2 regions of the Arthrobacter sp. SAFR-044 genome follow, and region 1 is predicted to be linked to the other one. Evidence: predicted binding sites of a transcription regulator. Region 1 holds the regulator's gene; the other holds the start of a gene.
The links. The regulator LexA, encoded in region 1, represses DNA repair genes until DNA is damaged. The targets are predictions, from matches to a motif close to TCGAACANNTGTTCGA.
Positions count from the first base shown of each region.

Region 2: the regulator LexA is predicted to act here: its motif matches at 3,194-3,209, upstream of ACR65J_RS08210 (DUF6504 family protein).

Region 1 covers NZ_JBPFDN010000001.1:577,762-587,620, forward strand. The annotation lists gene ACR65J_RS02555 (ATP-dependent DNA helicase) at 1-1,613, shown strand, start outside; gene lexA (transcriptional repressor LexA) at 1,676-2,407, opposite strand; gene ACR65J_RS02565 (LysM peptidoglycan-binding domain-containing protein) at 2,763-3,113, shown strand; gene ACR65J_RS02570 (histidinol-phosphate transaminase) at 3,279-4,397, shown strand; gene hisB (imidazoleglycerol-phosphate dehydratase HisB) at 4,459-5,085, shown strand; gene hisH (imidazole glycerol phosphate synthase subunit HisH) at 5,082-5,843, shown strand; gene ACR65J_RS02585 (CG2302 family histidine operon protein) at 5,844-6,002, shown strand; gene priA (bifunctional 1-(5-phosphoribosyl)-5-((5-phosphoribosylamino)methylideneamino)imidazole-4-carboxamide isomerase/phosphoribosylanthranilate isomerase PriA) at 6,087-6,833, shown strand; gene ACR65J_RS02595 (SseB family protein) at 6,855-7,739, shown strand; gene ACR65J_RS02600 (MFS transporter) at 7,797-9,095, shown strand; gene ACR65J_RS02605 (DUF1844 domain-containing protein) at 9,187-9,573, opposite strand.
Region 2 covers NZ_JBPFDN010000004.1:177,820-187,678, forward strand. The annotation lists gene ACR65J_RS08180 (lipoate--protein ligase family protein) at 1-749, shown strand, start outside; gene ACR65J_RS08185 (mycoredoxin) at 777-1,034, opposite strand; gene ACR65J_RS08190 (SOS response-associated peptidase) at 1,168-1,929, shown strand; gene ACR65J_RS08195 (VOC family protein) at 1,955-2,377, opposite strand; gene ACR65J_RS08200 (chorismate mutase) at 2,394-2,717, shown strand; gene ACR65J_RS08205 (hypothetical protein) at 2,724-3,113, opposite strand; gene ACR65J_RS08210 (DUF6504 family protein) at 3,246-3,596, shown strand; gene ACR65J_RS08215 (DNA polymerase III subunit alpha) at 3,607-7,122, shown strand; gene thrS (threonine--tRNA ligase) at 7,251-9,260, shown strand; gene ACR65J_RS08225 (HIT family protein) at 9,279-9,859, shown strand, end outside; gene pgsA (phosphatidylinositol phosphate synthase) at 9,856-9,859, shown strand, end outside.

The DNA of each region.
Region 1 (9,859 bases):
CCCTGGGAGAGGACACCAGCGTTCCACATTTCGCCGCCTCCGTGGGCGGGCCGTCGTCGCAGCTTGGCAAGGAAGTAGTGCGGCTCCGTGAGTGGGCCGAAAAGACAGCCACCGGCGACCGGGACGAACTCCTGCCCGGCGTGACCGACCGTGCCTGGCGGCAGGTTTCCGTGACGTCGATGGAGTGCCTTGGGGCCCAAAAATGCCCCATGGCCGCCGAGTGTTTCAGCGAGCTCGCCCGGCAGGACGCCGCCGAGGCCGACGTGGTGGTGACCAACCACGCCATGCTGGCCGTCAGCGCGTTCGAGGGACTCGCAGTCCTGCCCGAATACGACGTCGTGGTGGTGGACGAAGCGCACGAACTGCAGGACCGTGTCACCGGGGCCGTATCCGGACAGTTGTCCGTGGCCATGGTCCACGCTGCCGCTTCGGGCGCCCGGAAACATACAGCCATCACCGTCGATGCCCTGAACGCCGCAGCGGCGAACCTTGAGCTGGCCCTCGCCGGCGCGCCGAACGGCCTGCTTCCCAACGGCCTGAACGATGAACAGCTGGACTGCGTGGACCAGTTGCGTGAAGCGTGCCGGGCTGCGTTGTCCGATTCCAAAGGGGACAGCAACGCCACAGCCGACGGCGGCCGGCAGCTGGCCCGGTCGCGCCTGATGCTCATCCTGGAACTGTGCGAGCGGCTCATCGCCGCCCGGGAAAACCGGGAAGTGGTGTGGTTTTCCCGTGCCAGCACCTTCGATCCCGGCCAGGGATACTCACCGCCCGACGACAGCGCGCCGGTGCTGATCAACATAGCGCCACTGTCCGTCGCCGGCAGGCTGCGGGAAGGGCTTTTCGCCGATCACACTGTTGTGCTGACCTCCGCCACCCTGGCCATCGGCTCCGCCTTTGAACCTGCGGCAGGGGGACTTGGCCTGATCGGTGACGGCGCGCCCAGCTGGACGGGCGTGGATGTTGGGTCGCCTTTCGACTATCCCAAGCAGGGCATCCTGTACGTGGCAGGCCACCTGCCCAAGCCCGGCCGCGGCGTTTCCCCGGAGGCCCTGGCAGAACTCGAAGCGCTCATCAAAGCCTCCGGTGGGGGTGCCCTCTGCCTGTTCTCTTCACGGCGGGCCGCCGAAGAAGCTGCCGATGCCCTCCGGCCCAAGCTCGATGTGACTGTCCTCTGCCAGGGCGAGTCGACCATGACCGCACTGGTCAAGCAATTCGCCGACGAACCCGACACCTGCCTCTTCGGAACCATGTCCCTGTGGCAGGGCGTCGACGTTCCTGGAGGATCCTGCCGGCTGGTAGTGATAGACCGCATTCCGTTCCCGCGGCCGGATGATCCACTGATGACGGCGCGTTCGCGTGCCGTGGCGCAGGCAGGGGGCAACGGCTTCATGTCCGTTTCGGCCACCCACGCTGCCATCCGGCTGGCCCAGGGTGCCGGACGGCTGATCAGGTCAACCGGAGACAAGGGTGTGGTGGCCGTCCTGGACTCGCGGCTGGCCACCGAACGCTATGCAGGATTCCTGCGCGGCGCACTGCCCCCGTTCTGGGCCACTACGGACCGCGCCAAGGCGCTGGCCGCGCTTACCCGGCTTGGTGCCGACGCATCCTGAGAACTGTGGCGCACGGCCGGCATGAATGCTGGCTGTGGAACCCAGGCTAGAGCGAACGCTGGCTAGAGGGAACGCAGGACTGAGACGACCTTGCCCATGATGGTGGCGTGGTCACCCAGGATCGGTTCGTACTGGGTGTTCTGGGGGAGCAGCCAGGTATGGCCATCGCGCTGGCGGAAGGTCTTCACGGTTGCCTCGTCGTCCAGGAGTGCAGCAACAATGTCGCCGTTGGCAGCGTCAGCCTGGCGCCGGACCACCACCCAGTCGCCATCGCAAATGGCGGCGTCCACCATGGAGTCACCGGCCACCTTGAGCATGAAGAGCTCGCCCTGGCCGACCAATTGGCGTGGCAGCGGCATGACATCTTCCACAAGCTGTTCGGCGAGGATGGGCCCGCCGGCGGCAATCCGGCCCACCAGGGGAACCATGGCCGTATCCAGTGCCGTGGGCAGTTCCGTCACCGTGGCGCCGCCCGTGGCCTGCGGTGCAGGAGACGTGCCGGCACCTTTACCGCCGCCGTCGAGCGTGAGCGGCATCAGTACTTCCATGGCGCGCGGCCGCTTGGGGTCGCGCCGCAGGTAACCCAGCTTCTCCAACTGGGAAAGCTGGTGGGTCACGCTGGACAGGCTGGCAAGACCAACCGTGTCGCCGATCTCGCGCATGGAGGGCGGATACCCGTTCTCATTGACCGAGCGCTGGATGGTCTCGAGGATCTTCTTCTGCCGGGGGGTCAGGCCCTTGGCGGTCCTCTTGGATTGCGGGGCGGTCCTGCCCCCGGCGGCTGCTGCTGCCATGTTCGCCAATGCCTTTCGCTTGCCGCCGGATCCTCCGCGGGCGGCTGTTCCACAGTGCCGCCGGAAGGACTCCCACTGTCATTGTCAGACCCTGCTGATCAACTGCAGTAGTGGTTGTTCTTTCGTTTCAAAGCTAGGCCAGCCACATTGCTTTTTCAAACATTTGTTCTAGCGAGTCTCGACATTGTTCGTTGATAGGTGCTAAAACTTAACCAGCAAAGTTCGAACATGTGTTCTAACCAGCAGATGACCCATTCGAATACGCGGCCGGGATAGGTTCCCGGCGCAGTATGAGCGGTGGGGCAGCAGTCGGCGGGCACCCGGGCAGCACGGCAAGTCCAGGAGGGCTTAGTTCATGTCAGCTTTATCTGTTCACCAGGTTTCACACTCGTCCGCACCCCTGCGGCTGACCCGCCGGGGGAGGATCGTCCTGATCGGAGTACCGCTTGTACTGGTGGCCGTACTCCTGCTGTCGCTTTCGGGGCTCTTCCACTCCCCGGCCAAGGCATCGGACTCCGTGGCGGATCTTGCAGTGACGCCCACGGTCACGGTGACGGTGCAGTCGGGTCAGTCGCTCTGGGCCATTGCCGGCGCCGTAGCTCCCGACCGGGACGCCAGGGACGTTGTGGCGGACATCGTCCAGCTCAACAACCTTGCCGCGGGCACCGTCCTTCCGGGCCAGCAGCTCTTCGTCCCCACTCACTGACCGTCCCCGCCCACTGACCGGCGCCAGCCCTGAGTTCGTGGCCTCTGCCAGGGCGGCCTGCCTGGCTGGCTGGCAAGCCCTGGAGCGGGCGGTCGCGGGACATGCCGAGGGCGAACAGGAACCGTCACATTTTCCGGTGGTTGCCGCGGCCACTAAACTGTTCAGGTGAACGACCAGCTAGAACGTCTGAACCGGCTTCCCCTCCGCAGCAACCTCCGCGGGCTGACCCCCTACGGCGCGCCCCAACTGGACGTCCCCATCCTGCTGAACGTCAATGAAAACACCCATGGTGTTCCCGCTGACGTGCGTGCCGCCATCAGCGCAGCCGTCACTGAGGCCGCTGCGGGCCTCAACCGCTATCCGGACCGCGAGTTCACCGCACTCCGGAAGGCCCTGGCCGAATACCTCGGGCATGGGCTCGACGAAACCAACCTGTGGGCAGCCAACGGCTCCAACGAGGTCCTGCAACAGATCCTCCAGGCCTTCGGCGGTCCAGGCCGCACCGCCCTCGGTTTCCCGCCCACGTACTCCATGTACCCCCTGCTGGCCAGTGGAACAGACACCCAGTACATCACCGGTGAACGGGCGGAGGGCTATGACCTCAGCGCAGAGTCCGCCGCCCGGCAGGTCAAGGAACTGCAGCCGAACATCGTCTTCCTCTGCTCGCCCAACAACCCCACCGGGACGGGACTTGGGCTGGACGTCGTGGAAGCCGTCTATGACGCCGGGGCGGACAGCCAGTCCATCGTGATCGTTGATGAGGCCTACCATGAGTTCGCGCACGACGGAACGCCCAGCGCGCTGACCCTGTTGCCCGGCCGGGAGCGGCTCATCGTGTCCCGCACCATGAGCAAGGCCTTCGCCCTGGCGGGGGCCCGGCTCGGCTACATGGCTGCAGCCCCCGAGGTCACTGACGCCCTGCGGTTGGTCCGCCTGCCGTACCACCTGTCCGCCATCACCCAGGCCACCGCCCTCGCCGCCCTTGAGCACCGCGAAGCGCTGATGGCCGACGTGCAGGACATCAAGAAGCAGCGGGACCGCATCGTGGCCGAGCTGACCAGGATGGGACTCAAGCCTGCCGCGTCGGACTCCAACTACGTGTTCTTCGGCGGCCTGGAAAATCCGCACCAGGTCTGGCAGGAACTGCTGGACGCCGGCGTACTCATCCGCGACGTGGGCATCCCCGGCCACCTCCGCGTCACGGCAGGCACTGAGGCGGAAACCACAGCCTTCCTTACCTCCCTGGAACGCATCCTTGCGGGCCACGCTGCGCTGCACGCCTAGACTTGATACTGCGGCGCTGGACGCCTTGAACCACTTCTTCTCCCACTAAGGATCCTTCACCATGAGTTCAACCGGATCGAATACGGCTGCAGCCCGGACCGCCCGCATGGAGCGTGCCACCAGCGAGTCCTCCGTACTCGTGGAGATCAACCTCGACGGAACCGGAGTGTCGGACATCGATACCTCCGTGCCGTTCTACGACCACATGCTGACGGCCCTGTGCAAGCACTCCCTGATCGACATGACGGTCAAGGCCACCGGCGACACGCACATCGACGTCCACCACACCGTGGAGGACGTCGCCATCACCTTCGGCGAGGTCCTGCGGACCGCCCTGGGCAACAAAGCCGGAATCCGCCGGTTCGGCGAAGCCACCGTGCCGCTGGACGAGGCCCTGGCCAACGCCGTGGTGGACGTGTCCGGCCGCCCCTACCTGGTGCACGGAGGTGAGCCGGCCGGCCAGGAATACCACCTGATTGGGGGCCACTTCACCGGGTCCCTGACCCGCCACGTCTTCGAAGCCATCACGCTGCACGCCGGCATCTGCCTGCACATGAACGTGCTGGCAGGCCGGGACCCGCACCACATCGTCGAGGCACAGTTCAAAGCTTTTGCCCGCGCCTTGCGCGCCGCGGTTGAACCGGATCCCCGGGTTGAGGGCGTCCCCTCCACCAAGGGGGCGCTGTGAGCGGGCAGGTACTGAAGGACGGGGCAATCATTGACCCGTCCGCGTCGCGCAGGCTGCCGTCGCCGCAGGGCAAGCCCACCGTCACGGTGCTGGACTACGGATCCGGGAACGTCAGGTCCGCAGTGCGTGCCCTGGAACGTGCCGGCGCAGAAGTCATCCTGAGCGCCAAGCCGGAGGACGTACTGAACGCAGACGGCCTGGTGGTGCCCGGCGTCGGCGCGTTCGAAACCGTGATGCGCGAACTCAAGGCCGTGGACGGCATCCGGCTCATCGGCCGGCGCGTGGCAGGGGGCCGGCCGGTCCTCGGCATCTGCGTGGGCCTGCAGGTCCTGTTCGAAGCCGGTGTGGAACACGGGACCGAGGCCGAGGGCATCGGCGAATGGCCCGGCAAGGTTGAGGCACTCCGCGCTGAAGTTGTTCCGCACATGGGCTGGAACACGGTCAAGGTCCCCGAAGGCTCCAAACTCTTTGCCGGCGTCGAAAACGAACGGTTCTACTTCGTCCACTCGTACGGCGTGCAGGAATGGAACTTCGACGTCATCCAGCCACGGATGGCGCCGCCCCTGGTTACCTGGTCCGAGCACGGCGGACCGTTCATCGCCGCCGTCGAAAACGGCCCGCTCTGCGCCACCCAGTTCCACCCCGAAAAGTCCGGCGACGCCGGTGCGCGGCTCCTGCGCAACTGGGTGGAAGGCCTGCGCAAGCCGGCCGCCGCCGACCCCGGCGCCCCGGCGGCCGACGCCGGCAGTGACGCCTAGATGTGGCCCGTACTTCTGACCGGCCTCGCCGGCCTGCTGATTGGCGGCGGCATCTCGTTCCGGCAGCAGCGCAAGCCCCTCTGGACCCAGGTGGCCTTTTATGTCCTGGCCGCCATGTCGCTGGTCGCCGCCTACCTGCTCACGCTGCCGGCCAGCTGATGCAGGGGCTCCGCGGCACTGCCTGAACGCGCCGAATTCCACCCGCCTTTGCCCGAAACCCAAGAACCAACACCGAGGATGAGTATGACCACCGCACATGACCTGCCGGTACTAGAGCTCCTGCCAGCCGTCGACGTCGTCAACGGCCAGGCCGTCCGGCTGGTCCAGGGCGAGGCGGGCAGCGAAACCAGCTACGGAACCCCCCTCGAGGCGGCACTGAACTGGCAGCAGCAGGGTGCCGAATGGGTTCACCTGGTGGACCTTGACGCAGCTTTTGGGCGCGGCTCCAACGCCGACCTGCTCCGCGAGGTGGTGGGCAGGCTGGACATCAAGGTAGAGCTCTCGGGCGGCCTCCGCGATGACGAGACCCTGGAAGCAGCCCTCGACCTGGGCGTGGCACGCGTCAACCTGGGGACCGCAGCATTGGAAAACCCCGAGTGGACAGCCAGGGCCATCGAGCGCTTCGGCGACAAGATCGCCGTCGGCCTTGACGTCCGGGGGACCACCCTGGCCGGCCGCGGCTGGACGAAGGAAGGCGGGGACCTGTGGGACGTGCTGGGCCGCCTCGAAGACGCCGGCTGCGCCCGCTACGTGGTGACCGATGTGACCAAGGACGGCACCCTGCAGGGCCCGAACGTTGAACTCCTGCGCCAGATGGTGGAGAAGACCGGCAAGCCCGTGGTGGCCTCCGGCGGCATCTCCAGCCTGGACGACCTCAAAGTCCTCCGCTCGCTGGTCCCCCTGGGCGTCGAAGGTGCCATTGTGGGCAAGGCACTCTACGCCGGAGCGTTCACGCTGCCCGAAGCCCTCGACGTCGCCGGCCGCCGCTAGGCCCCGGAAAGCAGCCCGGCCATGCCCAGCTCCGAAGAACCGGTAAGCCCTCCCGCCCGCCAACTGCCCGGACACATCGCGGCGGCGCTGGCCGGCGCCGGTGGTGCCACGGATTCCGCGGGACAGTCATGGGCCGGCCGCAGCCTCGCCGGTGAGGACGCGAAGATCCATAACTTCGAGGACGACGACGGAACGGCCGACGCCGGCTACCTCGCCGCAATTGCCGCGCTCCGCGGGGGGCGGGGCGACGAGGCGGATGTCGTTGCGTCACTGGCCACGGCCCGGGTTTTCATTCCCATCGTGGCGCAGCTTGCTGAAGAGGCAGAAACAGAACACGGGCTGCACGCCGACAAACAGGCGGACATGGCGCTGGTGACGCTGAAGGCCGCCGACGGCAGGACCGCGCTGCCGGCTTTTACGTCAGCCGCCGCATTGTCCGCCTGGCACCCCGAGGCGCGGCCGGTAGCGGTCTATGCTGCCCGGGCAGCGCTCTCGGCCGTTGCCGAGGGTGCCGAACTCCTGGTCCTGGATCCGGGCGCCGACGTGACGTTCGTGGTGCGCAGGCCCGGCGTTTGGGCCCTCGCCCAGCAGCATGACTGGACCCCCTCCTACAGTGACCAGGAGTTGGCCGCCGAGATGGGCAACGCTGCCGCCGGCTTCGCGGCCGTCCGCGGCATCGAGCTGCTGCCGGGCAGGGGAGTGGCCGCCAGGGCCGCTGACGGCTCAGTGGTCCCCGGCGGAGGTGCCGGTCCTGAACTGCAGGTGGTGCTCTACCTTGAAGACGGACTCGACGCTGCCGGTGTCCAGGAGCTGGTGGCCGGCCTGCAGTCCGAGTGGTCACGGAATGTATTGTTTGGAGAGCGCGTCGACTCCCTTGAAATCAAGCTGAGGCGCGCTCCCGACTAACCGCTGCAGGGTGGGTGATCCCCGCCGGTACAGCGGAATACCCTGAAGGACCGCTTCGTGAATTTCGCTCTCTACCGGGAGTTGCTCGCCATCCGGCCAATCCGGCGGCTGCTGCTGGTGGGCATGGTTGCCCGCATCCCGCATTCAGCCGCAGGGGTCCTGCTGACCCTGCACATCGTCCTCACCCTCGGCCAGGGCTACGCCGCAGCCGGCGCTGCAGCGGCGGTCATGACCATCGGCATCGCCCTCGGGGCGCCGTGGCGGGGGAGGCGCGTGGATACCGTGGGACTGCGGACCGCCCTCATCCCCTCGGTCATCTCAGAGACCGTGATCTGGTCCATCGTGCCCCACGTGTCCTACCAGTGGCTCCTGCCGCTGGTCTTCGTGGGCGGCCTGCTCACGCTGCCAATCTTCAGTGTGGTGCGGCAATCCCTGGGGGTCCTGGCCGAGGGTGACCAGCGGCGCACCGCATTCGCCCTCGATGCCATCACCACGGAATTCGTGTTCATGATCGGCCCGGCCGCCGGCGCCGTCGTAGCCACCAGCGGCCACACTACTGCGGGCCTGACAGTGGTGGGCGTGGCTACGTCCCTCGCCGGGCTGTTCCTCATGTGGTTCAACCCGCCCACCCGCAGCCGGGACCAAACGGTCGAATGCGTCGAGGACGAACAGCACGCTGCGGAAGTCGCCGTCGTCTCCACTGCTCCGGCGCATGCCCAGGAAGCGGTCGCGGAGCTGGCCCCTGCCGGCGCGGCCACCAGCGCGGCACAGCGCGGCCTGCGGGGAAGGCTGGCCGGCGGCTTCGCCTGGTTCACCGCCACGGTCGCGGCACTCTTCGCCGTCGCCGCGGGCGCGGGCATGGTCCTCAGCGGCACCGACGTCGGCATTGTCGCAGCCCTGGAAACCGGCGGCCACCAGAGCGAAATCGGGATCGTCTTTGTCTTCTGGTGCGCTGCCTCCGTGCTGGGCGGCCTAATTTACGGCGCCATGCACCGGCCCATTCCACCTGTCTTCCTGCTGCTGGGCATGGCCGCGCTGACCCTGCCCATGGCCTTCGCCCACGACACCTGGACGCTTTCCTTCGTCTCCGTCCTTCCGGGCCTGCTCTGCGCCCCCGTGCTGTCCGCGGCCTCCGAGAAGGTGGCGGACCTGGTATCGGAGGAGCGGCGCGGGGAGGCGATGGGCTGGTACGGCTCCGCGCTGACCGCCGGTGTTGCGCTGGGTTCGCCCCTCGCCGGGGTCTTCATCGACATCATGGGTCCCTCCGGCGGCTTCGTGTCCGTCGGTGCCGCCGGCGTGCTGCTCTGCCTGGTGGGCCTGGCGCTCCAGCAGCGCCGCCGCCGCGCCGCCGCGTGAGCCTCCCCGTCCACCGGGGAGTTAAAGCGCGACGGCGGGACGACCTGCAAAGGCCGTCCCGCCGTCGGACGCTGCTTGGGGGAGTTGCTCCCTAGTTCACGGCTCCGGTGTACTTTTCACCCGGGCCCTTGCCCGGTGCGTCAGGAATCAGCGACTCTTCACGGAAAGCCAGTTGCAGGGACCGCAGGCCGTCGCGCAAGGGTCCGGCGTGCTGGGATCCGATCTCCGGAGCTGCCGCGGTCACCAGGCCGGCCAGTGCGGTGATCAGCTTCCGGGCCTCGTCGAGGTCCTTGAGTTCCGCTGCGTTGTCCTCTGCGGCCAGGCCAAGCTTTACCGCGGCCGCGCTCATCAGGTGCACGGCGGCCGTGGTGATGACCTCGATGGCGGGAACTTCGGAGATATCGCGGATCTGTTGTGAAACGTCTGCGCCTGCTTCGCCCGGCTCGAAGACGTATGAATTACTGTCTGGGGTGCTCATACTGGTAAGCTTGACACAGACCGACTGGATGTCGTTATTTCAGGGATTGTCCCGGACGATCAGGTTCCCAACAGCGCTTCGCAGCGTTGACGGGAATTTTTTCTGTAGAATGGCATCCAGTTTGCAAGCGGAGTTCTCTCCCACCCGCGTCAGCCGTTGTCCCACCTGTTCCCTTGGAACCTGCAGGGACGCAAGGTTGCCGGGTACCTGGTTGGGCATGGGCCGGCATTTGCCGGGACTGTGCACGTGCAGCCCTTTGCGGGGTTGCCGGTCCAACCTCTCTGAG
Region 2 (9,859 bases), on a different contig from region 1:
TGCACCACACCGGTACCGGATCCAGCACGCTCACCGTGGTGCGGCAGGACGTGTCGCTGGGCGCGGGCCGCGACCTCGAGTTCGGCCTGGAGCTGCTGGCAAGGGCAAGGAACGGCGCCATCGGTCCCACCCTGCGGCTCTACCGGCCCGCACCCACCGTGGCGTTCGGGCAGCGGGACACCCGGCTGCCCGGCTTCGAGGCCGCAGCCCAGGCCTGCCGGGAGAACGGCTTCGAACCCTTGGTCCGGAGGGCGGGCGGACGCGCTGCCGCCTACCACCGGGGCACGCTGGTGGTGGACCACATCGAACCGGACACGGATGCCGTGGCCGGGTCCAAGGCCCGGTTCGGCTACTTTGGCGAGCTGTTTGCGCAGGCACTGCGGAGCGTCGGGGTGCAGGCGGCCGTGGGCGAAATCCCCGGTGAATACTGTCCCGGCGAATTCAGCGTCCATGGAACAGATCCGGCGGACAGCTCCCGGAAGGTGAAACTGGTGGGCACTGCCCAGAGGGTGGTCTCCGGCGGCTGGCTCTTCAGCTCGGTGATCGTGGTGGAGGACTCCGCCCCGATCCGCAAGGTTCTCACCGACAGCTACGCGGCGCTGGGCCTGGACTGGGATCCTGCCACCGCCGGCGCCGCCAACGACCTGGTGCCCGGCCTGGACGTCGCCGCCGTCGAGCAGGCCCTCCTTAAAACGTATGCGGGCCATGCCACCCTGGAAACTGCTTCCTTCAGCAGCCTGGGGGCATGACCCGCATCAGTTGCGCGGTGCGGCCGGTCAGGCAGCCAGGCGGCTCTTGACCTCGGCGGCGGACGGGTTGGTGGCGGCGGTGCCGTCGGGGAAGAGGACGGTGGGGACTGTGCGGTTGCCCCCATTGAGCTGCTCCACGAGTTCGGCCGTGCCGTCCACCTCTTCGATGTTGATTTCGGTGTAGCCGATGCCCTGTGCGTCCAGCTGCTTCTTCAGCCGGTTGCAGTAGCCGCACCAGGTGGTGGAAAACATGGTGATGGTGCCGGATTCGGGAGTGAAGTCCACAGGGATCTCCTAAACGTCGCTTGAAAGGTTTCCTTACTGTCAACCGTAGCGTGGCCGCCGGTATTCCCCGGTGCCGGGTGGCTGTTGAGGCGCCTGGATGACAGTTTGTGGCGCGCGGTGGCAAGCTGGTGCCATGTGTGGACGCTACGTAATGGCACGTGCCGTGGGGGACCTCCTGGCTGAGTTCGACGCCGAACTGGAAGAAGAGGTGAGCATCCCGCCGTCGTGGAACGTGGCACCCACTGACGCCGTCCCCATCGTGCTGGAGCGGCTGGTGGAGGACGTTGCCGCGCCACGGCAGGTGCGCCAGCTGCACGTGGCGCGCTGGGGCCTGGTCCCGTCCTGGGCAAAGGATCCCGGGATCGGTTCACGGATGATCAATGCCCGGAGCGAATCGGTGCTGGAAAAGCCGGCCTTCCGGAAGGCTGTGCAGTCCCGCCGCTGTGCCGTCCCGGCCGACGGCTACTACGAATGGAAGCAAGGTCCCGGGAAGTCGAAGCAGCCCTACTACGTGCACCCGAGTGCGGACCGGGGGCTGGTCTTCGCCGGCCTCTATGAGTGGTGGAAGGACCCGTCCGTGCCGGAGGGGGAGCCGGGACGCTGGCTGCTGTCCACCTCGATCCTCACGGCCGACACGCCTCCGCCCGGGACTGAATCCACGATCTTCGGGAAACTGACCGAGCTGCATGACAGGGTGCCGCTGCCCATGGACAAGGCCACGACGGAGGCCTGGCTGGACCCCCGGGCGGATGATGCCGCCGGACTCGTGGACCTGGTGAGGTCGGGGGTCAAGGACGCCGCCGCCGACTGGCAGGTCGAATCCGTGGGCAAGGAAGTAGGCAATGTCCGCAACAACGGCCCTGAACTGATCCGCCCGGTGGAAGCCCTGTTCTAGCAGCTGCCGCCAAGGCTGCTGCACGTCAGACGGTGACCCTGCCGGCGTCGTCCACTGCCCAGGTGGGGTTGTACGCCACTTCCCAGCGGAACCCGTCAGGGTCGGCAAAATACCCTGTATAGCCGCCCCACGCCTTGGTGACGGGCTCGGCAACGATGGCAGCACCCGCCGCAGCTGCCTGCTCCATGACGCTGTCCACTTCCTGCGGGCTTCCGAGGTTGTGGCTGAGCGTGATGCCGGGGACGCCGGCGGGAGGGCTGGTACCGGCTTCGGCCTGCATCTGGTGGATGTCCCAGAGGGAGAGCACAAGCCCGTGGTTCACCTGGATGAACAGGACTTCCCCGGCAACCTCGCGGTGGACGGGCCAGCCAAGGCCGTCAACGTAGAAGGCTCGCGAGGCCTCAACACTGCGGACACCGAGGGAGATAAAGTCGACTCTGGGCTCCATGCTTCGATACTGTCAGATGATGGCGACAATTCAAGGAAACGATAGGGATGCCCGGGCCGACAGGGAACAGCTCGCTGCCGTCCGGGTTGCTGTTGACGAGGTGGATGAGCAGATTGTCACCCTCATCGCCCGCCGTGAACGGCTGATCAGGATCGCCGGCACGCTGAAGGGTGATGACGCAGAGGTGCGTGCCCCCGGCCGGGTGGAGCGGATCATTGAACACGTGCGGGCCGCTGCCGAGAAAAAAGACATTGACCCGGACATCGTGGAGTCAACCTACCGGGCCATGATCTCCGCGTTCATTGAACTTGAACTGCGGATCCATAAAGAAAACAGCTGAGGAAGCTTAGGGCGCTTCCTCCACCGGCACCCCGTGCTGGAACTCCCGTCCGTCCGCCTCGCTGAAGGCGGACAGGACATGCCCCTGCCCGAGTCCGTTCAAGGCCGTCAGGGGAAAGCTGCCGGTGATGCTGTTCCCTGAATGGGAAACTCCGGACAGGTCGTAATCCTCTTCGATTCCCTGGTCCCGGTTGAACGAGTAGCAGGCAATGGCCTCCCCGTTCATGAACTCAATGCACAGCCGGCGCTGTGCCGAATAATCCGGCGAGGCTCCCATCAACCCCACCACGTAGGCGCCGGAAACCGGTATGGTGCCGTCGATATCGAACGTGGCAACCAGGGTGGAGTCCTGGGTCTTGATGCTGGCCTGCTTCAGGAGTGCGTCATCGGTACTCATGCCAACATCCTGCTCCCTGCCGCACGCCCCGTCCACCCCCGCCTATGTTTTGCTGCCAACCCGGCGTAGACTGGCTTTATTCGAACACATATTCGAATTCCTGCAATGGGGAGTATCGGTAGGGAGGTGCGCATGGGCATGTTCAGCGAGTCCGTTGACGTGGTGTGCTCCGCTGCCGGACAGCCGGAATCGCTGATATGGGCAGGGGCGTCCTACACCGTCTGCGCCGAACCAGTCCGGTGGTACGAACGCCGGCAATGGTGGGCGGAGGACAGCAGGGCCCCGCTGGGAAGCGGACAGGGCGTAGTGGACCACGAAATCTGGCGCGTCCAGGTCCTGCCGGCCCGGATGGCCTCCCGTCCCGCAGCGCCGGTAGAACCGGCCGGCGCAGAACCCCTCACCCTTGACCTGACGCGCCAGATCCGCAGCAACCGTTGGCGGCTGCTGCGGATCCATGACGCCCTCCGCCACAGAACTGCCTGACCAGACCAGCATGGGCTTTACCCACCTTCACGTTTCCACGGCGTTCAGCGCCCATTACGGCGTTTCATGGCCAGAGGAACTGGCCATGGCTGCCGCTGCCGACGGCGCCACGGCCCTTGCCTGCACCGACCGGGACGGCCTGTACGGCACCATCAAGCACCTCAAGGCCTGCATGGCTGCAGGCATCGACCCCATCGTGGGGGTGGACCTTGCAGTATTCGACGACGACGGCGACCACCGAACGCAGGTAGCAGGCAGGGTGGTGGTGCTGGCCCGAGGCCAAAACAACGGTGCCGGATACCGTGCGCTGTGCCGGCTGGTTTCCGACGCCCACGCCAGGACCTCGGGGAAAGCCGGCGGAGCGGTACCCGTTGCTGTCACCCGCGCCGAACTGGCTTCCCGCACCCTGGACCCCCAAACCCTTAAGCCGGTGCTCACCATACTGCTCGGCCCTGATTCAGATGTGGGCCGTGCCATGGGCGGACGGCGCTACCTGCGGCCCCGGACCCTGTTCAAGCAGTGGCTGGACGCAATGCCCGCCGGAACCGTGGTGGCGGAAATCGTCTCCCAGCTCAGCGCACCGGGTACCCCATTGAGCACGGCGCACGCTGTGCGCATGCTCAGGCTCGCCGAGGAACACCAGGTGCCGGCTGTCCTGGCCAATGCGGTGAGGTACTGCGCTGCGGACGGAGCACCAACCGCTGATGTCCTGGATTCTGCCCGGACATTGAAGTCCCTGCCCGAACTGGCAGGGGAACCACTGCTGCAACCCACCGGCCAGGGGTGGCTGAAAACCCCTGGGCAAATGCTGGCGCTTGGCAAGGAAATCATTTCCGCCGCCGGTTATGGTGCCGCAGACCTCAAGCAGCTGATGGCACAGACAGAAGCGCTCGCCGATCTCTGCCGGATTGACCCCACTACAGACATGGGATGGAAACAGCCAGTGGTGCCCGAAGCATCCGTTATCGGCATCACCCAGGATCCGCACGCTGAACTCATCCAGCGCTGCCATGCGGGAATCGGCAGGCGGTTCCCGGGAATCGGCGGCAAAGCGGAGAAGGACATGCTGGCCCGCCTGGACCATGAGTTGGGGATTATCAACAATCTGGGCTTCTCCTCCTACTTCCTGACCGTTGCGGAGGTATCCCGAATGATCCAGGACATGGGGGTCAGGGCGGCAGCCAGGGGGTCCGGAGCGTCCAGCCTGGTCAATTACCTGATCGACGTCAGCCATGTGAATCCCCTCCAGCACGACCTCATTTTCGAACGTTTTCTCTCCAATGACCGCGCCACCCTTCCAGACATCGATATCGACGTCGAAAGCGCTGAGCGCCATAACGTCTACCGCCGGATCTTCGAACGCTTCGGCTCTGAACGGGTCACCCTGATGAGCATGCAGAACGGGTACCGTGCCCGTGGTGCAGTGCGCGACGCCGGGCTGGCGCTGGGCATGGACGACGGCGAGGTGGGGGAGATCGCCAAACAGTTGTGGCGGTTCTCGGCGCGGAAATTCCGCGAAGCGCTGCAGGAAAAACCTGAACTGCGCGAGTTTGCCGGACGGGTAGAGCAACGCGACGCACATGGAAACCAGCAACTGGACCTGCTGGTGGACCTGACCGAACGGCTCGACCGGCTGCCCCGCCACATTTCCATGCACCCCTGCGGCGTCATCCTGGGTGATGCCACCCTCCTGGACCGTACACCGGTACAGCCAAGTGGGCTGGGCCTGCCCATGAGCCAGTTCGATAAACATGACATGGACTCCATGGGCATGCTCAAACTCGATGTCCTGGGTGTCCGCATGCAAAGCGCCATGGCTTTTGCGGTCAGGGAAATCATCAGGATCCACCCCTCCAAAGAAGAAGTGGTCAAGGCAGGGAACCACCCGGCTGGTCCGGAAGGTTCCGGCCCGGATTACATTGCCGCCAATGGCCAGATAGACCTCAACGCCGTCCCCCTTGACGACGAAGCAACCTATGAGCTGATCAGAAGCACGCACACCCTTGGCTGCTTCCAGATCGAATCCCCCGGACAGCGGGAACTGATCGGCAAGATGGCGCCGCGGGAGTTCAACGACCTCATCATCGATATTTCACTCTTCCGCCCGGGACCGATGAAGTCGGACATGGTCCGCCCCTTCCTGGAACACCGGCATGGGTTCGCCCCTGAGAGCTACCCGCACCCGGACCTCAAACCGGTGCTGCAGGAAACCCATGGGGTCACCGTCTTCCACGAGCAAATCCTGAAAACCCTTCACGTCATGACCGGCTGCGGTCTGGCCAAAGCCGACGAGTTCCGCCGGGCGCTCAGCAGCGAGGCCGGAGAAGCGCAGGTGGAGGAGTACTTCCGGCGCCACGCCAAAGCCAAGGGATACACCCCTGAGGTGGTGGACAAGGTCTGGGGGACGTTGAAGTCCTTTGCCAGCTTCGGTTTCTGCAAAGCCCACGGTGCGGCTTTCGCCGTCCCCACCTACCAGTCCGCCTGGCTCAAGACACACCACCCCGAAGCCTTCCTTGCAGGCCTTTGGGAGCACGACCCCGGTATGTACCCCAAACGGCTGCTGGTGGCCGAAGCGCGCCGGCTGGGCATTCCCATCCTTCCCCTGGACATCAACCGGAGCAAAGCCGAATACCGGGTGGAATGGATTGAATCAGGAAAGGACTCAGGGAAGCTGGGAATCCGGCTCAGCCTGAACGGGATCTACGGCCTGTCTGCTGCAGAACTGAAGCGGATCGTCGTCGGACAGCCTTACGATTCACTGGCGGATCTCCGGGCGCGCTCGCGGCTCAGTAAACCAAGCATCAGGCGCCTTGCGCAGTTGGGTGCTTTTGATTCCCTGCACCGCGAAGCCGGAGGCCCTGCCAACCGCGCGGACCTGGTGCACCATTTGCAGCAGCTTCAATCAGCCCATGGCGCGCGGAAAGGCGTGGAGGTCCTGGAGGGGCAGTTGTCCCTCCCCTTGGGTGACGTTGAACTGCGCAATATCAAACCTGGACTTCCCGCTCCAACAGTGGTGGAGAATGTCAGGGCGGAACTTGACCTCATGGCCATCGATGTCAGCACCCATCTGATGGACAGCCACCGGCCCCTGCTGGAAAGGCTCGGTGTCACCACCGCCGATAAGCTCCTCAACCTGCGCAACGGGACCGAAGTGCTGGTGGCAGGGGTGCGGGTGGCCACCCAGACTCCTCCCATGCGCGGCGGCAGGAGGGTGGTGTTCATCAGCATCGACGACGGCACCGGCTGCGTGGATTCGGTCTTCTTCCACGAGGCCCAGGAAAGCGCCGGGCCGCTCCTGTTTGGAACCCGCCTGCTGCTGATCCGCGGGACCACCCGAAGGACTGGTCCGCGGGGCATCAGCATCAGTGCGAGCATGGCGTGGGACCTGGCCCGGACGGAGAGCCTGCCCTTCCCGGAGTTCCCCCGGGAGTCCACGCCGGTGTTCAGCCCGGAGGCCTCCGGGGATGGTCCGCATCCCCTGGACGGCATCAGCAGGACGCTCGCGATCACCGGTTTCAACGGGTGACTGCTGTTCCCCTGCCCCCGTGTGCCGCGTTGGTCGGCCCTTACCTGAACCGATAGCATTGACGGTGGCTGGCTGTGGTCCCCGTATGCCACAAGCTATGAAGCCTTAACTTTGAATAGGAGACACCCGTGTCAGATGCCCAGCAGATCACCCTTCTCGTCGATGGCGAAGAGACCAAGGTGACTACCGGGACCACCGGTGCGGAACTCTTCTTTGAGCGCCGTGACGTTGTTGTTGCCCGCGTCAACGGCGAGCTGAAGGACTTGGACCAGGAACTTCCCGAAGGCGCAGAGGTGGAAGCCGTCACCATTGATTCGGCCGACGGCCTGAATGTCCTGCGCCATTCCACCGCCCACGTGATGGCCCAGGCTGTGCAGCAGCTGCGCCCCGACGCCAAACTCGGCATCGGACCCTACATCACCGACGGTTTCTACTTCGACTTCGATGTTGCCGAACCGTTCACCCCCGAGGACCTCAAGACCCTCGAAAAGATGATGCAGAAGATCATCAACCAGAACCAGAAGTTCGTCCGCCGAGTGGTCAGCGAGGACGAGGCCCGCGAAGCCATGAAGAACGAGCCCTACAAGCTTGAGCTGCTGGGCAAGAAGAACGATGCCGCCGAAGCCGGGGAAGGCGTGAACGTTGAGGTCGGCGCCGGCGACATCACCATCTACGACAATGTGGAGCGCAAGGAAGGCACCACCGTCTGGTGCGACCTCTGCCGTGGCCCGCACCTGCCCAACACCAAGCTCATCTCCAACGCCTTCGCCCTGACCCGCTCGTCGTCGGCCTACTGGTTGGGCAACCAGAAAAACCAGCAGCTGCAGCGCATCTACGGAACCGCCTGGCCCACCAAGGAAGCCCTGAAGGCCTACCAGGAGCGCATTGCCGAGGCCGAGCGCCGCGACCACCGCAAGCTGGGCTCCGAGCTGGACCTGTTCTCCTTCCCGGACGAGCTGGGTTCCGGCCTGCCCGTCTTCCACCCCAAGGGCGGCATCATCCGCAAGGAGATGGAGGACTACTCGCGCCAACGCCACGTCGAGGCCGGCTACGAGTTTGTCTACACCCCGCACATCACCAAGGGCCACCTGTACGAGGTCTCGGGACACCTTGACTGGTACAAGGACGGCATGTTCCCCGCCATGCACGTGGACGCCGAACTCAACGAGGACGGCACCGTGCGCAAGCCCGGCCAGGACTACTACCTGAAGCCGATGAACTGCCCCATGCACAACCTCATCTTCCGCGCCCGCGGCCGGTCCTACCGTGAACTGCCCCTGCGGCTGTTCGAATTTGGTTCCGTCTACCGGTACGAGAAATCCGGCGTAGTGCACGGCCTCACCCGGGTCCGGGGGATGACGCAGGACGACGCCCACATCTACTGCACCCGTGAGCAGATGAAGGACGAACTCACCAAGACCCTGAACTTCGTCCTGGACCTGCTCAAGGACTACGGGCTGAACGACTTCTACCTCGAGCTGTCCACCAAGGACCCCGAGAAGTACGTCGGCGACGACGCCACCTGGGAGGAAGCCACCAGGACCCTCTCCGAAGTAGCCCAAGAGTCAGGGCTGGAACTGGTGCCCGATCCGGGCGGAGCCGCCTTCTACGGTCCCAAGATTTCCGTGCAGGCCAAGGACGCCCTGGGCCGTACCTGGCAGATGTCCACCATCCAGCTGGACTTCAACCTGCCGGAACGCTTCGAGCTGGAATTCCAGGCCGCCGATGGCAGCCGGCAGCGTCCGGTCATGATCCACCGCGCGCTCTTCGGATCGGTGGAACGCTTCATGGGCGTCCTCACCGAGCACTACGCCGGCGCGTTCCCCGCATGGCTGGCTCCGGTACAGGTGGTGGGCATCCCCGTCGCGGAGGCGTTCAACGATTACATGTTCGACGTCGTTGGCCAGCTTAAGGCGGCGGGCATCCGTGCCGAGGTGGATACGTCCTCGGACCGCTTCCCCAAGAAGATCCGCACCGCCAGCAAGGACAAGATCCCGTTCGTGCTGATCGCCGGCGGCGACGACGCAGAGGCCGGTGCTGTTTCGTTCCGCTTCCGCGACGGAAGCCAGGACAACGGCGTGCCCGTGGCGGAAGCGGTCAAGCGAATCACCGAAGCCGTCCGCAACCGGACCAGCTAGCCGAACGGAAGCAGCACAGTGCAGGAGAACACAGGCGCAGGATATCCAGGCGATGCCGGCGTTACCGACGACTTTGCCCTCGCCGGTGTCCCGGACGCCTTCCAGCGCCTGTGGACTCCGCACCGCATGGCCTACATCAAGGGCGGGCAGCACCAGTTCAAGAACGAGAATGACTGCCCGTTCTGCGTCGGCCCCGGCCGCACTGACGAAGAGGCGCTCATCGTCCACCGCGGACGGACCTGCTACGTGGTGCTGAACCTGTTCCCCTACAACCCGGGCCACCTGCTGGTCTGCCCCTACCGGCACATTCCGGACTACACAGACCTCACTGTTGAAGAAACAGCAGAGTTCGCCGAGCTGACCCAGACGGCCATGCGGGTCCTGCGGAAGGTGTCCAATCCCGGCGGCTTTAACCTGGGCATGAACCAGGGTGTGGTGGGCGGTGCAGGAATCTCCGCCCACCTGCACCAGCACATTGTGCCGCGCTGGGGCGGGGACGGTAACTTCTTCCCCATCATCGCCCAGACCAAAGCCATCACCCAGACCCTTGATGAGGTCCGGCAGCAGGTGGCTGACGCCTGGCCCGGGGAGTCGGATGC